Regions from separate parts of the Ralstonia sp. RRA genome, predicted to be linked through region 2. Evidence: predicted binding sites of a transcription regulator. Region 2 holds the regulator's gene; the other holds the start of a gene.

Region 1 (8,099 bases), on a different replicon from region 2:
CGACGTCCTCACCGTGAATGCGCAGGCTTCGCTCACCAGCCTGCAGCCGCGCGCCGCGTGTCCCCCCAGCCTGATAACCGGCCAGGATGATGGTGTTGCGCCGGTCCGGCGCCAGATGCTTCAGATGGTGCAGCACGCGGCCGCCGGTGGCCATGCCGCTGGCCGAGATGATCACAGCCGGGAGGGCCAGCCCAGCCAGCGCCCGCGATTCCTCCGGGGTCCTGATCATGCGCGCAGCTTTGTACATCCCGAGGCAATCTTCGAGCGACAGCTTATGTTCGGCGTGATGGCGGTGATAGATCTCGGTTGCATCTATTGCCATCGGGCTGTCGAGAAAAACAGGCAGGTCTGGAATCGCGCCCTGTTGCTTCAGCTTGTGGATCAAATGCAGCAGCAACTGTGCACGCCCCACCGCAAACGCCGGAATCACGACCATGCCGCCACGGTGTGCTGTGCGAGCAATCGCCTCACCGAGCACGGCCTGCGCATTGGGTACCGGTTCGTGTAGCCGGTCCCCATAAGTCGATTCGACAACGATGTAGTCTGCCTTGGGAGCCGGCGCAGGCGCACGCATCACCGGGTCGTCGGGGCGGCCAACGTCTCCGGAGAACAGCACTGTCGTCTGCCCCGCTGTCAGTTCGGCCGAGGCCGCGCCGAGAATATGCCCAGCCGGGCGCAAGGTCACCGTAACGTCGGGGACGACGTCCACACACTGGTCGAAAGGCAATCGGTGCAACTGTTCCATTGCGCGACGTGCGTCGTCCTCCGTGTACAGCGGCAAAGCCGTGGCGTGCTTGGAGGTGTGATGCCGGTTCGCATAGGCGGCGTCCTCCTCCTGGATTCTCCCGCTGTCGGGCAACAGCAGACCGCATAGTTCGATTGTCGAGGGCGTCGCCAGAATCCGGCCCCGGAAGCCCTGTTTCACGAGCAACGGTAACGCACCGGCATGGTCCAGATGGGAGTGTGTCAGCACCACCGCATCGATGTCGGCGGCGCTGAACGGCAACGGCTCCCAGTTCAGCAATCGCAACTGCTTGTAGCCCTGGAACAACCCGCAATCAACCAGCAGGCGCTGCCCCTGATGCTCCACCAAATACTTTGAGCCGGTCACTGTGCCGGCCGCACCGTGAAAACTGAGCTTCATCGCCTCCCCCTTTTTGTCATGCGTGGTGGTGGCGATCCGCTTGCTTGTCGCCAAAATTCGGGATGAACCGCGGGGTGTGCGACGCATAGTGCGCCCACTCCTCCCCAAATTCGCGCTCCGCCCACTTCTCTTCCGTAATGGCCAAACGCACGTACATGACCACCAGCACTGGGAACATCAGCAGTGTCAGGATGGTCGGCCACTGCAGTAGAAAACCGAACATGATCAAAACGAAGCCCACATACTGCGGATGCCGGATACGGGAGTAGGCGCCGGTGGTCGCCAGCGTATGGCTCCGCTGGTTGTGGTAAAGCACCGCCCAAGCGGCCGACAATAGCCAAAAGCCACCGCCGATGAAGATAGCGCTCAGCAGATGGAACGGCCCGAAATGCGGATTGGCGCGCCAGCCGAACATCACCTCCAGCAGGTGGCCAGCGTCATGCGACATGAAATTCACGCCGGGGAACTTCGCGCTCAGCCAACCCGACAGGAGGTAGATCGTCAGCGGGAAGCCGTACATCTCGGTGAATAGCGCCACCAGGAACGCAGAGAACGCGCCAAACGAACGCCAGTCGCGCGGGCTTTGTGGCTTGGCGAAGCTGAACGCGAAGATGATGAAAACGAGGGAATTGATGATTACCAGCGACCATAAGCCATAGGCGGGAGGTGTCGATTGGTCCATGATGGCGCTCCTCTGAGAAGAACTTAGTGGTGGTGATGCTGAGCGCCCTGAACGGGCGGTTGTTCGCTGGCCGTCGACCCCGATGGGCGGCTACTTCCGGAATCGGAACCGCGCGGCTGGTCCTCGTGACCTGCGTGCCCTCCATGGCCACCGTGCCCGTGGAAGAGGTGCAGCAGCGGACAAGCCAGCAGTAGAAGAAACGGCAACCAGCCGAACAGATGTGCCCGGTGCTCGGTGAACAGGAAGAACAGGGCAATCAACGCAAACGCAATGAAGATGGCCCCTGAACCGATGCGGCCCGACTGGCGGTGCCTGGAGAGAGATCGAAGCGACGACATGAGAACTCCTTCGCAAGGTCAAGGTTAGGGACGCCGATCGGTGCACTGCCCGGCCGCCCCTCCTAGCGGTCTATCAGTGGCAGCATCCACCGCTCTTGTGAGCAGTGCCGGTTGGGACGTCACCATGGTGGGCATGCTCCGTCTTCGCTCCGGCGCCAGTGCTAAGCGACTCGGCTTCGTAACCGGCTGCTGCCAGCGCGGCCAGCATTGCGGGCGCGGCCTGGGCGTTACCGCTGACGCGCGCGATACCGCGCGCCAGATCCACGTCGACGGCATCCACACCAGGCACTCGCTGCAGTGCATGAGTAACCGACGAGACGCAGGAGCCGCAGCTCATGCCCTTGATCTTCAGTTCGATAGTGTCCATGGAAGAAATCCTTTTAGGAGGTGACGTTGAAAATCTCACTGCGACTGCGTTCAACACAGCGCCAGACACTTTCCGGCAGTAGAGAAAGAACGCAATCGAGACGCTCGGGGCGAATGCCGACCAAGGCCGCTTTTGTTCAGTGCATTGACGATGGAACGGCGTGTTGCAACGCACCTTTGGCGGTGTCCGCACTGGATGCGCGTCAAGGCGATACGTAAGACAAAGCCGCGCACTGCCAAACAGCGACAGAGCGCTATAGCGTCAACCGGAGGAAGACGATTGGTATAGACGCGAACTTGTCCGCTGGCCGGGGATTGGACTGACGGTGCACACTGCAGCGGTCCACCTCCGGCGTGGATGCCATGCTCATCGGTAATGGCACGGCCACCGGAATGAGAGGCTTGTCATGATCCGACAGCACACGGGGAATGCTGGTTGAGGACTTTTCGCAGAAGCTGTGGCAGGCAATCTTGCCGCTATCGTCACAGCCATCATCGTCGGCATCCGCATGGTGTCCATGACTGTGGGCTGACACGTGGCCAGATGCCGGCGCTGCGGCCTTACCTGCATCCGCGACAGCGCACGCGTTTGCGATGCCGACGGCCAGACCCAACAGCCACACCAGTAGCATTTGAGCTGCCCAGCGGCGTAGATGTCGGGAGTGGAAGAACATGATTTCTGCCCAAAGAGAGGAACGGTCACACAGAGTCAGCCTAGGCGCGGATGTCCAACCTCCGGTTGATACAAATCAACCGTAAACCGTCCGACGGTTCAACTCAACAACGTCTTCAGGCCCGCAAACGCAGCGCCTGGGTCAGCAATCCCGTGGTAAATGGCCGGGATCTCGTTCTTCAAGCCCAGCAGCCCATAAACCGCGTGCATCGCGCCGCGAACCGAATATTCGACGGTGAACACTACGTCCTGAGGGATCTCAACATACTGCCCAAGCAGCGCGAAGTTCTTCGCTCCGTGCGGGATCACTGGCGGCCGATCCGAAGGCTCGCGGCGCTCAAATTCGCTGGTGATGTACGGCATCATCACCGGGATCACAGTGGTGGTACGACAGACCTCGTCAAGAATGTCCTCGCAATGCAAATGGTGCAGCAGCTCGGTGAGGATTTCCTGGCCGGTTGCCTGGGCCATCGTCTTGTCGATGTAATCGCCCTTGTTGTCCACGAAGAGCCCGTAGCCCCACAGGGTGTACATGTCTTTCGGCTGTCCGGCGAAGTGCGGCGCGTGAGGCACGACGATCGACATCAGCCAACTCGAATCCTTGAACGTCATCAGACCGCCGGTGCCTGGCGCATTGCCGGTAAAGGTCTCAATCCGGTGCACAAGCGCCGGGCTGCGCATCGTCAAGGTGAACGACTCCCACTTGCTTTCGTCGACGTTGCCACAGAACGCATTCGGCCGCCCGAGCCCAGGTTCCTTACGGGCCATGGTCTCCCACAGAGTCCAGGCGCCATCGCGTTTGTCGCGCACCAGTTCCGGTGCATGGTGGTCGTCCCCATAAGACGCGTCGGCGGTCATCGAGCCGATGGTGATGAGCACCAGATCCTCTTGCCGCACGTCATAGGCCATCGGCTGTCCGCCGCGCACCACGCGCAGCAGTCCAATTCGCCGGCCGTCACCGGTTTCAACAAAGTCGACATCCTCCACCTTTGTGCCATATTCGAACACCACACCCTGCTGTTTCAGCCATTGCTCCATCGGCCGCACGATCGCGTCATACTGGTTCAGCGGCGTGCGCCGTACGCCGGCCAACGTGTGGATACGCGGGAACTCCTGCAAGAAGCGCAACATATAGCGTTTGAGTTCGATCGCGCTGTGCCAGTTCTGGAAGGCGAAGGTCGTACGCCACATGGCCCAGAAGTTGGTCTCGAAGAAGTGCGGCGAGAAACAGTCCTCAATGCGAAGCGTATGCAGCAGCCCTTCTGGCGTGGCCAGCAATCGCATGATCTCCAACCGGTCATGGAGGTTGAAACCCAGATCGGCAGCGTCGAGGATACGGCGTTGCCCGTCGATCAGCCGGGCGTGTGAATCCGAGCGCCATTCGGCGTTGAAGGCCCAGGCCTGCTGCTTGACACTGATTTTCGGATCATCCAGCGACGGAATGCTGTCGAGCACGTTCCACAGACAGACATAAGTCTCTTCGGTGAACATGCGACCGCCCCGAGTTACATAGCCTTTGTGCGGATCACCGGAGCCATCGAGCGCACCACCGGCCACCTGCTGTTCCTCCAAGATGTGGATGTTCTCCCCCTTGAAGCCTGCGTCGCGAATCAGCAGCACGGCAGCCGACAATGACGCAATGCCGCTGCCAACCAGGTATGCGCTACGGTGCTCGTTCTTCGTTACCTCAGCCATGGAATCCTCTGATTCTGTGTGGATGCTCAATGAGCAACGCGACTTGGGAATACTTTAGGTGGGTATGCGATCGATACTTTGCGCCAGCGCAAGTTGCTGTTGAGTCTCATGCCGCCGTAATGGATTTGTCATGTTTGCTTTCCGCGACACATCCCCTATCGGCTGGGCACAACCATGGAGAAGCCACGGCGCTTGCGCCCGCGCGCGCGGCCCCAATGTCGCGGGTTGATGAAGGTCAACCTCGGCGATTTCCAAGCGTCAATACTGGGAACGCATACCAATGCGCGGTTGTCCGGCGCCTACCCAGGCCGCCCACCAACCTTCCCAGCATTGGAGACCAGACTCACTTTCAATAAGGTCGACTTGGAGAAGAATCCCATGGAACCGCGACAGCAACAGTTCTCCCTCTGGTACGTGCTCGTGACCATACTGGCCATGCTTGCAATCCAGACGCTCTTCGTGTCGGGGCATGTCGAGACGATCCCATACAGCGATTTCAAGGTCCTACTGAAGGCTGGCAAGCTCAAGGACGTGGCTATTGGTGAGCAGGCTATCAGCGGAACCTTCTCGACAGAAGGTATCGACAATCTCCTTGCCAAGCAGCAGATCGAGGAAATCCGCCGAGAGGCAAAGGGCGACCACGCCTTCTCCACGCTTCGAGTGGCCGATCCTGAGCTGGTGCAGGAGCTCGAAGCGGCAAAGGTGCGCTTCGTCGGGCAGCCCGACAACAAATGGCTGAGCACGATCCTCTCGTGGGTTGTGCCGGCCGTCATCTTTTTCGGTATCTGGAGCTTTCTCATCAAGCGCGTGGGCGGCGCCGCCGGCAGCATGATGGAAATTGGCAAGAGCAAGGCAAAGGTCTACATGCAAAAGGAGACCGGCGTGACTTTTGCCGACGTGGCTGGAATCGACGAAGCCAAGGAGGAGCTGTCGGAGATTGTTAGCTTCCTGAAAGATCCTCAGCGGTACCAGCGCCTGGGCGGAAAAATTCCCAAGGGCGTGCTGCTGGTTGGGGCCCCGGGCACTGGCAAGACCTTATTGGCAAAGGCCGTGGCAGGCGAAGCCGGCGTGCCATTCTTCAGCATGAGCGGCTCCGACTTCGTCGAGATGTTCGTTGGTGTGGGTGCAGCACGGGTCCGCGATCTCTTTAAGCAAGCCGAAACCAAAGCCCCCTGCATCATCTTCATTGATGAGCTTGACGCACTCGGAAAGACGCGAGCACTGAATGCGGTCGGCGGCAACGAGGAGCGCGAACAAACACTGAACCAGCTTCTGGTCGAGATGGACGGTTTTGATAGCAACAAAGGCGTCATCATCATGGCCGCCACAAACCGACCCGAGATACTGGACCCCGCCCTGCTTCGCCCCGGTCGCTTTGACCGCCACGTCGCACTGGACCGGCCTGACCTCAAGGGACGGGAGCAGATTCTCAAAGTTCACGTCAAGGGCGTTGTCCTCGCTCCTGAGGTCGACCTGACTAAACTCGCCGGACGGACCCCGGGGTTCGCAGGTGCCGATCTTGCCAACTTGGTTAACGAAGCCGCGCTCCTTGCCGCGCGCAAGAGCAAGCAAATGGTCGAGATGGCAGATTTCGACGAGGCGCTTGACCGGATCGTCGGCGGCCTGGAAAAAAAGAACCGCGTGATGAATCCGAAGGAGAAGGAAACTATCGCATTCCACGAGGCAGGACATGCCATCGTCGCGGAGCATCGGCCGCTGGCTGACCGTGTCTCCAAAGTTTCCATCATTCCGCGGGGCGTTGCGGCGTTGGGTTACACGCAACAGACCCCAACCGAGGACCGCTACCTGCTCAAGCGCAGCGAACTGCTTGACCGGCTCGATGTCTTGCTCGGTGGCCGTATTGCGGAACAGCTCATTTTCGGCGACGTATCCACGGGCGCACAGAACGACCTGCAGCGCGCAACCGACATGGCTCGGCAGATGATTACCCAGTTTGGCATGAGCGACCAGCTGGGCCTGGCCACGTACGAGAATATGCCGAACCCGCTCTTTGCTGGGACGGGGCTAATGCAGCGCGAACGCAATGAATACAGCGAGAGCACCGCACAGATGATTGATGCTGAAGTCCGTAAGCTATTGGCAGAAGCAAGTCATCGCGTACAAGCGACGCTGGAAGGACAGCGGACCAAGCTCGATGCTCTGGCCCAATTACTTCTCGAGAAGGAAGTGGTTGACCGCCAAGACCTGGACATGTTTTTGTCAGCGAAGGTGACGCCAATGCCTCCGCCCAAGCCCGTCGCGAATATCGAGGAGTCAACTGCAACGGGGAAACCGGACCAAAAAACGCAAGGCACATAGAGCGAAGATTGATGCCATGGCATGCCAAGAACGCAACCACGCCAAAGCGCGGCCGGCTGCCGGCAATCAATGCGTTCACCACGTGAGACAGGCGCCCCGATGGTGTATTGAGCTACCGACGCCCTCCCCGCGTGGGGGTTGTGCCACCGTCAGCCTTCGTGCCGTTGCCGAGCACTGCCCGCAACGTATCGACATGGCGCCGGCCGTGGCGCACAAGCCGATCCGGAAATCGCGAGGCGAGCCAGGCGTAAACATGGTATTTCGCCAACTTGCCGAGCCACAGTGCGGCGATGACCTCTGCGACCGGAAGTCGCGAGATCGCCGCAAACATGAGAGCGGGGGTGAGAGGCACCGGTAATGCGGCAATGACCGAAAGCGATACGACGCCGTAGTGTTCGAGCCAGTGGGTCGCATCACGCCACGCGGTGGATCGCACCACGTCCGGGTAGGCAGCGAACAACCGGTTCCACCCCAGGTGATGAAAGACGAGGTACAGCACGAGAGCGCCAACAGCGGCCCCCAGGCTGGCCAAAGTCGCGATGGACACCCAGCGGCGCGGCGCCAACAGGACTGCGGCCATCAGCAGGCTGGCAAATGGAACCGACATCGACAGTTCCGCCGCCAGTGCTGCCCCGGCAACCACCAGTGGGAACGCGCGCGAGTCGGCCCGCCGGGTTAGGGCACGGAGCAGACCGGACTGCAGGCTCAGGCGTAGCATTGCTCAGTTGCCTTCATCGCTCACGCAGACGACCTTCAAGCGTCTCCTCCTTATCGATTGCGTCTGCTGGATAGCATCAGGATGCGAGACGTTTCGCATCGAGGCACTCCTTCGAAAATTCGAACACGACCTCAGGATCGGGAGCGACCAGCTTGTTCTTCTTG
Region 2 (8,099 bases):
ATGTTGATCTGCCAGCCGGTCAGCTCCGATGCCAGACGCACGTTCTGGCCGCTACGGCCGATGGCGACGGCGAGATTCTCATCGTCGACGACCACGTCCATGCTGTGCTTCTCTTCGTCCACGACGATGGACTGCACTTGCGCCGGCGCCAGCGCGCCGATCACGAACTGCGCCGGATCTTCCGACCACAGCACGATGTCCACGGCCTCGCCACCAACCTCGTTGCGCACTGCCGTCACACGCGTGCCACGTACGCCGACGCAGGTACCGATCGGGTCGATGCGCTTGTCGTGCGCCACAACCGCAATTTTCGCACGCACGCCCGGATCACGCGCAGCCGCCTTGATTTCCAGCAGGCCTTGCTCCATCTCCGGCACTTCGTTTTCGAAGAGCTTGATGAGGAACTCGGGGCACGTGCGCGAGAGCTCGATCTGCGGACCACGTGCCGTACGGTCGACATTCAGGATGTACGCACGAACACGATCGCCCGTGCGCAGGTTTTCCTTCGGGATCATCTGATCGCGTGCCAGCAGCGCTTCCACGCGGCCGGATTCGACGATCAGGCCCTTCTTGTCGGCACGCTTGATCGTGCCGGTCATGATCTTTTCGCCGCGATCGAGGTAATCATTCAGGATCTGCTCGCGCTCGGCATCGCGGATGCGCTGCAGGATCACCTGCTTGGCAGCCTGTGCGCCAATGCGGCCGAACTCAACTGACTCGATCTGCTCTTCAATGAATTGGTCGACGTCGATGTCGGCGTCCTGCTCCTTGGCTTCGAACAGCAGAATCTGCTTGTCCGGCTCTTGCAGCCCGGCATCATCGGGAACGACCAACCAACGACGGAAGGTTTCGTGCTCGCCCGACTCACGGTCGATCGCCACGCGCACATCCACGTCTTCTTCAAAGCGCTTCTTGGTCGCCGAAGCCAATGCGGCTTCCAGCGCCCCGAACACCACATCCTTGTCGACGTTTTTTTCGCGCGCAAGCGCATCGACGAGCAACAGAACTTCGCGGCTCATTGCTTGTTCCCTTTGTTTCGATTTCCTTTGAAGTCCAGCACAGGCACCAGCCGGGCGCGGTCGAGTTCCGACAGCGTGAATTCCAGCAGCGCAGGGCCGTCCTTTCCCTCAAACTCGAGGCCGACCCGTTCCTGGCCGGGCTCCCCCGTGGGAGTCTGAATGATCCCCGTGAAATTCTTCTGGCCGCCCACAGGCAGACGCAGCGTCACCTTGGCCTCCAGGCCCGCGAAACGCGTGAAATCGGACAGCGTGCGCAGCGGGCGATCCAGCCCAGGCGACGACACTTCCAACCGTTCGTAATTCACGTTTTCGACTTCGAAGACACGCGTGAGTTGATGACTCACCTTCTCGCAGTCTTCAATGACGATGCCGTTCTCTGCCTGATCGATATACACGCGCAGCAATCCAGCCGGCGCGCGTTCCACTTCCACCAGCTCGTAGCCCATGGCGGCGAGGGTTTTCTCAATCAGATCAGTCAGATGCACGTTTTTCCTGAAAAATTTCCCGGTACTGCCAACCTGCCGAAGCAAAAAAAAATGGGCGCAACGCCCATATCATTCGCCCATCTTCTACAGGATGACTTTTGATTAGACTCATATTGTAATCCGTCTCAGAGCAAAACGCAAAAATTGCCCTGGACGCACCACAAAATCGGGCGCTGCGACGGATACCGCACACAGCGCCACCACACTCAACGCTTGCCGCCGCGGTTACCACCGCCGCTGCGCGCCTTGTTTCCAGCCTTGTTGCCGTTCGGCATGCCGCCACCCTTGCCCGGGCGCTTGTTGCCCGGTGCGCGGTTACCGTCACGCATGCCGCCACCTGCGCCAGCGCCGCCACGACCGTCCGGTCGGGTGCCCATGCGGGTGCGCGCCGTCAACGTGGTCGGGCCGCCAACGTTGATGTAGCCCATCGAGGTCTGCATCGGGTCTGGTTGGCGCGGATTGGATTGGCGACGCGGCGCCGGCGCCGCACGATTGCCGTTCTCCACGCCCATACCGCGCGACTGGAAATTCGCCTCGCCGGTAAAGCCCGACGACATCGGCCCCATCAGCACCGGCGCCTCGCGACGGCGGTTGCCCTGGCGATTATTCTGCTGACCGCCTGAGCTTGCCGCCGGCACCTTCATGCCCAGCGTGCCCATCAGCGTGCGCACGTCTTCCGCCGACACCTCCTGCCAACGCCCGCGCTTGAGACCGCGCGGCAGCACAAAGCTGCCATAGCGCGTGCGGATCAGACGCGACACGGTCAGATTGACCGCCTCGAACATGCGGCGCACTTCGCGGTTGCGGCCCTCGGTCAGGGCGACGTGGTACCAGTGGTTGACACCCTCGCCACCACCATCGGCGCAGCGCAGGAAGTTGGCTTCACCGTCTTGCAGTTGGATGCCGTGCAGCAGCTTCTGGCGGTCAGTTTCGGCCAGTTCGCCCAGCGTACGCACCGCGTACTCACGCTCGACGCCATAACGCGGGTGCATGAAGCGGTTGGCGATGTCGCCAGACGTTGTGAAGATCAGCAGACCCTCCGTGTTGAAGTCCAGGCGGCCAACAGCGACCCATTTGCCGGTCTTCATGCGCGGCAGCGCATCAAACACGGTCGGACGACCGTCCGGATCGGATTGGCTCACGATTTCGCCAGCCGGCTTGTGATACAGCAGCACGCGCGGCGGCTTGTTGGGCAGCTTGCGCTGAATCAGCTTGCCGTTCACGCGCACCTGATCTGTGGCGAGAATGCGCTGACCGATGTGCGCCGGCAAGCCGTTCACCGAGACACGGCCCTGCAGAATCAGGTCTTCCATGTCGCGGCGCGAGCCCAGGCCCGCATCGGCCAGGATCTTGTGCAGCTTGGGAGCATCATCCTCAGCGGTCAGTTCACGCCCCTTGCTCGACTGCGATGCGCCGCCAGCATCGGCTTCCGAGTCGTACGCACCGGAAATCACGTACTGGAAGACGTCGTCAGCACCTTTGCCACCCTTGCCGCCTTGTTTGCCGCGGCCTTGGCCTTGACCACCCGCCTTGCCCTGTTGCGGCTTGCCGTTACGGCCCTGACCCTTGCCGCGGCCAGCATCAGTGCTCTTGCCACCGGCATTTTCGGCGCGCTCACCGGCCGGCTGGCCCTCACCCTCGCGGCGACGGTTCTTGCCGAAACGGCCACGCGGACCACGTCGCTCGCCGCGGTCGCCCCGACCTTCTGCGGGCGCACCTTCGACGGGTGCAGCAGCTTCCACGACCACCGGCGCGTCGCTGGCAGGGGCTTCCTTCGGCTTGCGGGCGCGTGGAGCGCGACTCTTGCGCGGTTGGGTAGGTTGGCTGGCATCGGCAGCCACCTCGCCTGCAGGCGCATCGCCCTCGGGGCGGCCATCCTGCTGCTGGCGGCGCGAAGCAACCAAGTTGCGCAAGCCCCTGCGCAGCCCCTTGCGGCGCGGCGCGGACGACTCAGCGCCATCGCCTGCGCCCTCTTGACGGGGTGCCGAAGCGTCGGCATCAGCCGGCATACGTGTATCCATGGAATCTGGCAGGGTGCTCACAACGTCTTTCAATTCAAGTGGTTCAGGCCATGCGCCGCTTGGGGTACCGATTCGGCGGCCGGCATGGCATTACGAGTGTTCATTCGTGGAAGCCGCTGACGGCTCAGCCACGGTCTTGTTTGGATCTTCCGATTCCGCCTCAACGGTTTCGGTTTCAGCTTCGGGTGCGCTCGATCCGCTCGCCTCGATCTCGGCGGCAGCCTTGACTTCTGCGTGCACAACAGGCGCATCCGCTTTAACCGCTTCGGCTACCAGCGGTTCGGTTGCGTCGGCAGAAGGCGCCTGAGCGCCCTCGCCCGCCGGTGCATCGTTGACCAGCGCAGTCAATTCCTGCACCACGATCGCCCCGCCCTCGAACTCGATTGCGCCCTGGTCCAGCAGGCTTGCCTGCGCCTGGGCACGGGCATCTTCGAGCGGCGGCAGCTCATCCAGCGAGCGCAGCCCGAGGTCATCCAGAAACTGCTTGGTGGTGGCATACAGCGCCGGGCGGCCCGGCACATCGCGATGACCAATCACCTCGATCCAGCCCCGATCCTCAATCTGCTTGATGACCTGCGTGTTGACCGTGACGCCGCGAATATCTTCAATATCGCCGCGCGTGACCGGCTGGCGATACGAGATGATCGCCAGCGTTTCCATCACCGCGCGCGAGTACTTGGGCGGTTTTTCCGGGTGCAGGCGATCCAGATACACGCGCATCTCAGGGCGGCTCTGCAGGCGCCAGCCCGAAGCCAGCGCTACCAGTTCGACACCGCGGTTGAGCCAGTCCTGGCGCAGCTCTTCAAGCAGCACGCGGATGGTGTCCGCAGAAACATCTTCGTCGAACAGCTTGCGTAAGTCATTGACTCGCAAAGGGTCCTGCGCGCAGATCAGCGCGGTCTCGAGGACGATTTTCGCCTCTTGGGTATTCATTCGGTTGAGCGGCTCGTCATTGCTCGCGTCCGGCAGCTGGCCGTCACGCTTGAGGTTTGTCGTCCCGCCGCGACGCACGCGGCATGTCTGAATGCTGTTGCCCGCCCGGGCCCGGCGCGCGATAACCGCATGGACTTGCGGCCTTGCACCGAAACGCAGTGGCTGTGCCCGCAAAAAGGGCCGGAGGAGCGAGTTGATCCGGTGCCGGTCAGGCACCACAAGGGCAATTTCTTCCGCCGCCATGGGGACGGATACTGCACCGGACGGCTGCCAACGAAGACTGGCACCCTGCCCGAATCGACTGTCCAGGGCGGCATTTCTGCGGCTTTTGCGCTGGATGGCGTCGCTTGGGATTGTTGATCTGCGCGGTGGGCGAGTCGAATTGTGTTTGATTGTAGGGCAATTTCCTGCGGTGCCGCAACCGGGAAGATGCCTTAGTGCGCCGCCCCAGGCCAGATGGCGATCTGCGGGCGATTCAAACGGCTACAGCACCAGGCAGAAACCGTGTGCGTTGAGCATCTCCGGCAGCCACGCAGCGCAGACCAGCCCCCACACGCCAAAGGCGGCAATGGCGGCACCCGCCGCGCCACGCGCCCACTTTTGGCGAGACAGCCCCCGCATCCAGCCTGCCAATCCGGACATCATCAGCAGATTTGGCAAGGTACCCAGACCAAACGCCAGCATCACAACCGCCCCCGATGCCGCGTTGCCCGCCAACAACGCAACGGCCAGCGCCCCGTAAATCATGCCGCACGGTACCAGCCCCCATGCCAAACCCGTGACATAGCGCCGCACCAATGGTGGGCTGTGGCGCAGATTTTCACCCAGTCGCGCCCCCATTTTCGACAGGACGCCGGCAAAGTAACCCAGCACGCGTTCCAGCCAAGGATTGCGCCATGCATCACCCGTGGTCCGCACAACCAGCAGCAGGCCATAGGCGAGCAGCAAAGCGCTGGCGAATGCAAACAATCCGCGTTGAATCGGCAGCCACTGCTGGCGCCAAACCGTGGCACCGAGCGCACCCATGATGGCCCCCAACACCGCGTACATACTGATGCGCCCGGCATGCATGACCGTCTGCTCGAATGCCAGCCTGCGACGCGAAACGATGCGCACCGGCACCTGCCCGCGTTCAGCCGCCAACGCGATGCCGCTGCACATTGCCAAGCAATGCACACCGCCGAGCAATGCGATCAAAAAAACGCTTACGAGCGCGGCAACATTCATCTTTTTGACGCTCTTTTGATATGGACCAAAGTTAGTGTTTTGCTGACGGGAATTCCGTGCATTTCGCGCAATTCACGTTATCGGAACAATCCGATATCAGCATGGCGGCCGCTATAATAGGCCGCGGTTGCATCACAAGAATTTCTCATTTCACTTACTCGAAATTCACTCGCCCCCTGTGCTCACACGAATCGCACTCACCGACCAAGCTTCCCGTTGTTCCACTTGCGTACTCGGCCAGATCTGTCTGCCGGTGGGCATGAATTCGGAAGACGTGCGCAAGATGGATGAGTTGGTTGCCGAGCGCATCCGCATCAAGAAAGGCCAGACGCTCTACGCCCTCGGTGAGCCGCTCGAAGCCGTGTACGGCATCCGCTTCGGCACGCTCAAGACACATCTCACGCTGGAAGACGGGCGCCACCAGATCACCGGCTTCCATTTGCCCGGCGAGATCGTCGGGCTCGACGGCATTGGCGACATGTGCCACGTGTCGGATGCCACCGCGCTGGAAGACACCGAAGTCTGCGTGGTGCGTTACGACCAACTGCAACAGCTCTCGCGCCGGCTGCCCTCTCTGCAGCACCAGTTCTTGCGCATCATGAGCAAGGAGATCTCGCAGGATCACCACATGCTGCTGACGCTCGGCTCGATGCGCGCTGAAGAACGCCTTGCCGCTTTCCTGCTCAACCTGTCCAAACGCTCAGCTCAGCGCGGGTATTCGTCGACCGAGTTCGTGCTGCGCATGAGCCGTGAAGAACTGGGCAGCTATCTGGGCCTGAAGCTCGAAACCGTGAGCCGCCTGTTCTCGCGTTTTGCTGAGGCCGGCCTGATCCAGATCCGCCAGCGCCACGTCAAGCTCATCGACATGGCAGGCCTGCGCCAGGTGATGAGCGGCCAGGCCAGCTAAACCCGCCCACCTTCCAAGACGACATCCGCTCACACGAGCGGATGCTCGTGCGCCTCCAGCTTGCCGATGCCCGGCGACACGTACAGCGTGAGTGCGCTCGACAGTCCGCACAGCAACCAGAACACAAAGAACGACACCGTGTAGACCGCCTCGGCCGACACGGCAATCTGTTCTCCGAAGAAGCGCAGATCCGCCGGGTCCACCACCGCAAACACGACCAGCTCGGCCAGCGCCGCGCATAGAAACGCAGGCCAGAGAATCCACATCAGCAGGCGGCGTTTCATTGGACCTCCCCGTGGGCGGCATGGGCCGGCACGGAGACGGGCTTCTCGACGACCAAGCCGCGCCGCACGACGTTGTCATGAATGACGGGATCCGGATGCGACACGGCTAACCAGATGGTGACACCGCATCCGATCATGGCGACGAAGGGGCCGGCCATCAGCAGCCACGGCCAGGGCTCGCGCCACCATGGCCGGGCCGGAGCGGAAGATTGCATTGCCTGCATCTGTGTCTCCTGTTCTAAAAAACCGCATCAGCGCGGCACGATGAAACTCGACGGCTCGCGCAGCACGAGGCTTTCGCTACCGCTGTCTGCCTGGATTACAAAACGGATCTTGTGCGATCCGGCTCCCACGTCGTCTGCGGGACGGCGCACGCGGATCGGCAACAGGCGGTTGGCTGCCGGTGCCAACTCAAGCGTGGTCGATTCACCGCGTCCGCCCTGCACTTCCAGCTGCGGCAGTCCTTCCGCCGTGATGGTCACGCGCACAGGTTGCTCGGAGGCATTCATCAACTGCAGGCGATAGACGTTCTCGATCTTGCCGCCGTCCACCTCGCGCGCCAGCGCACCACGATCGCGAATCACGTCCACCTTGAGCGGCTGGCGCATCGTCAACGCAACGATGAAGCCCGTGATGAGCACCAGCATGATGCTGGCATAGATCAGCACGCGCGGACGCAGCAGATGGCGCCGCGCCTCTTTCGGGGTGAGCCGGTCGTGCATCGCGCGCTCGGAGGTGTAACGGATCAGGCCGCGCGGGTAGCGCATCTTGTCCATCACCTGATCGCAGGCGTCAATGCAGGCGCCGCAGCCGATGCACTCGTACTGCAAGCCCTGACGGATGTCGATGCCGGTCGGGCACACCTGCACGCAGATGCTGCAATCCACGCACGAACCGAGCCCCTGCGCCGCGAAGTCTGCACTGCGCGAGCGGCTGCCGCGCGGCTCGCCGCGCTGCGTGTCGTAGGTGACGACGTAGGTGTCTGGGTCGACCATCACGCTCTGGAAGCGAGCGTACGGGCACATGTAGAGGCACACCTGCTCACGCAGGAAGCCGGCGTTGCCCCAGGTGGCGAACGCGTAGAACAGCATCCAGAAGGTCTGCCACGGCCCGAGCGACAGCGTCCATGTCTCCATGCCGAGTTCACGGATCGGCGTGAAGAAGCCGACGAAGGTGAAGCCCGTCCACAACGCGATCATCACCCAGGCCGAATGCTTGGCCGC

The links. The regulator FNR, encoded in region 2, switches genes on or off when oxygen is low (the NO sensors DNR and NnrR bind a similar motif). The targets are predictions, from matches to a motif close to TTGATNNNNATCAA.
Region 1: the regulator FNR is predicted to act here: its motif matches at 5,124-5,137, upstream of V6657_RS27060 (oleate hydratase).

What each region holds. Positions count from the first base shown of each region.
Region 1 covers NZ_CP146093.1:20,051-28,149, forward strand. Annotated here, with positions in the region: gene V6657_RS27040 (MBL fold metallo-hydrolase) at 1-1,144, opposite strand, end outside; gene V6657_RS27045 (isoprenylcysteine carboxylmethyltransferase family protein) at 1,161-1,826, opposite strand; gene V6657_RS27050 (DUF2933 domain-containing protein) at 1,850-2,164, opposite strand; gene V6657_RS27055 (heavy-metal-associated domain-containing protein) at 2,238-2,531, opposite strand; gene V6657_RS27060 (oleate hydratase) at 3,303-4,898, opposite strand; gene ftsH (ATP-dependent zinc metalloprotease FtsH) at 5,277-7,217, shown strand; gene V6657_RS27070 (VTT domain-containing protein) at 7,330-7,935, opposite strand; gene ppk2 (polyphosphate kinase 2) at 8,012-8,099, opposite strand, start outside.
Region 2 covers NZ_CP146091.1:1,979,229-1,987,327, forward strand. Annotated here, with positions in the region: gene nusA (transcription termination factor NusA) at 1-1,019, opposite strand, end outside; gene rimP (ribosome maturation factor RimP) at 1,016-1,504, opposite strand; gene V6657_RS09745 (pseudouridine synthase) at 1,711-3,513, opposite strand; gene scpB (SMC-Scp complex subunit ScpB) at 3,616-4,458, opposite strand; gene V6657_RS09755 (sulfite exporter TauE/SafE family protein) at 4,942-5,685, opposite strand; gene fnr (fumarate/nitrate reduction transcriptional regulator Fnr) at 5,864-6,592, shown strand; gene V6657_RS09765 (hypothetical protein) at 6,622-6,876, opposite strand; gene V6657_RS09770 (FixH family protein) at 6,873-7,100, opposite strand; gene ccoG (cytochrome c oxidase accessory protein CcoG) at 7,128-8,099, opposite strand, start outside.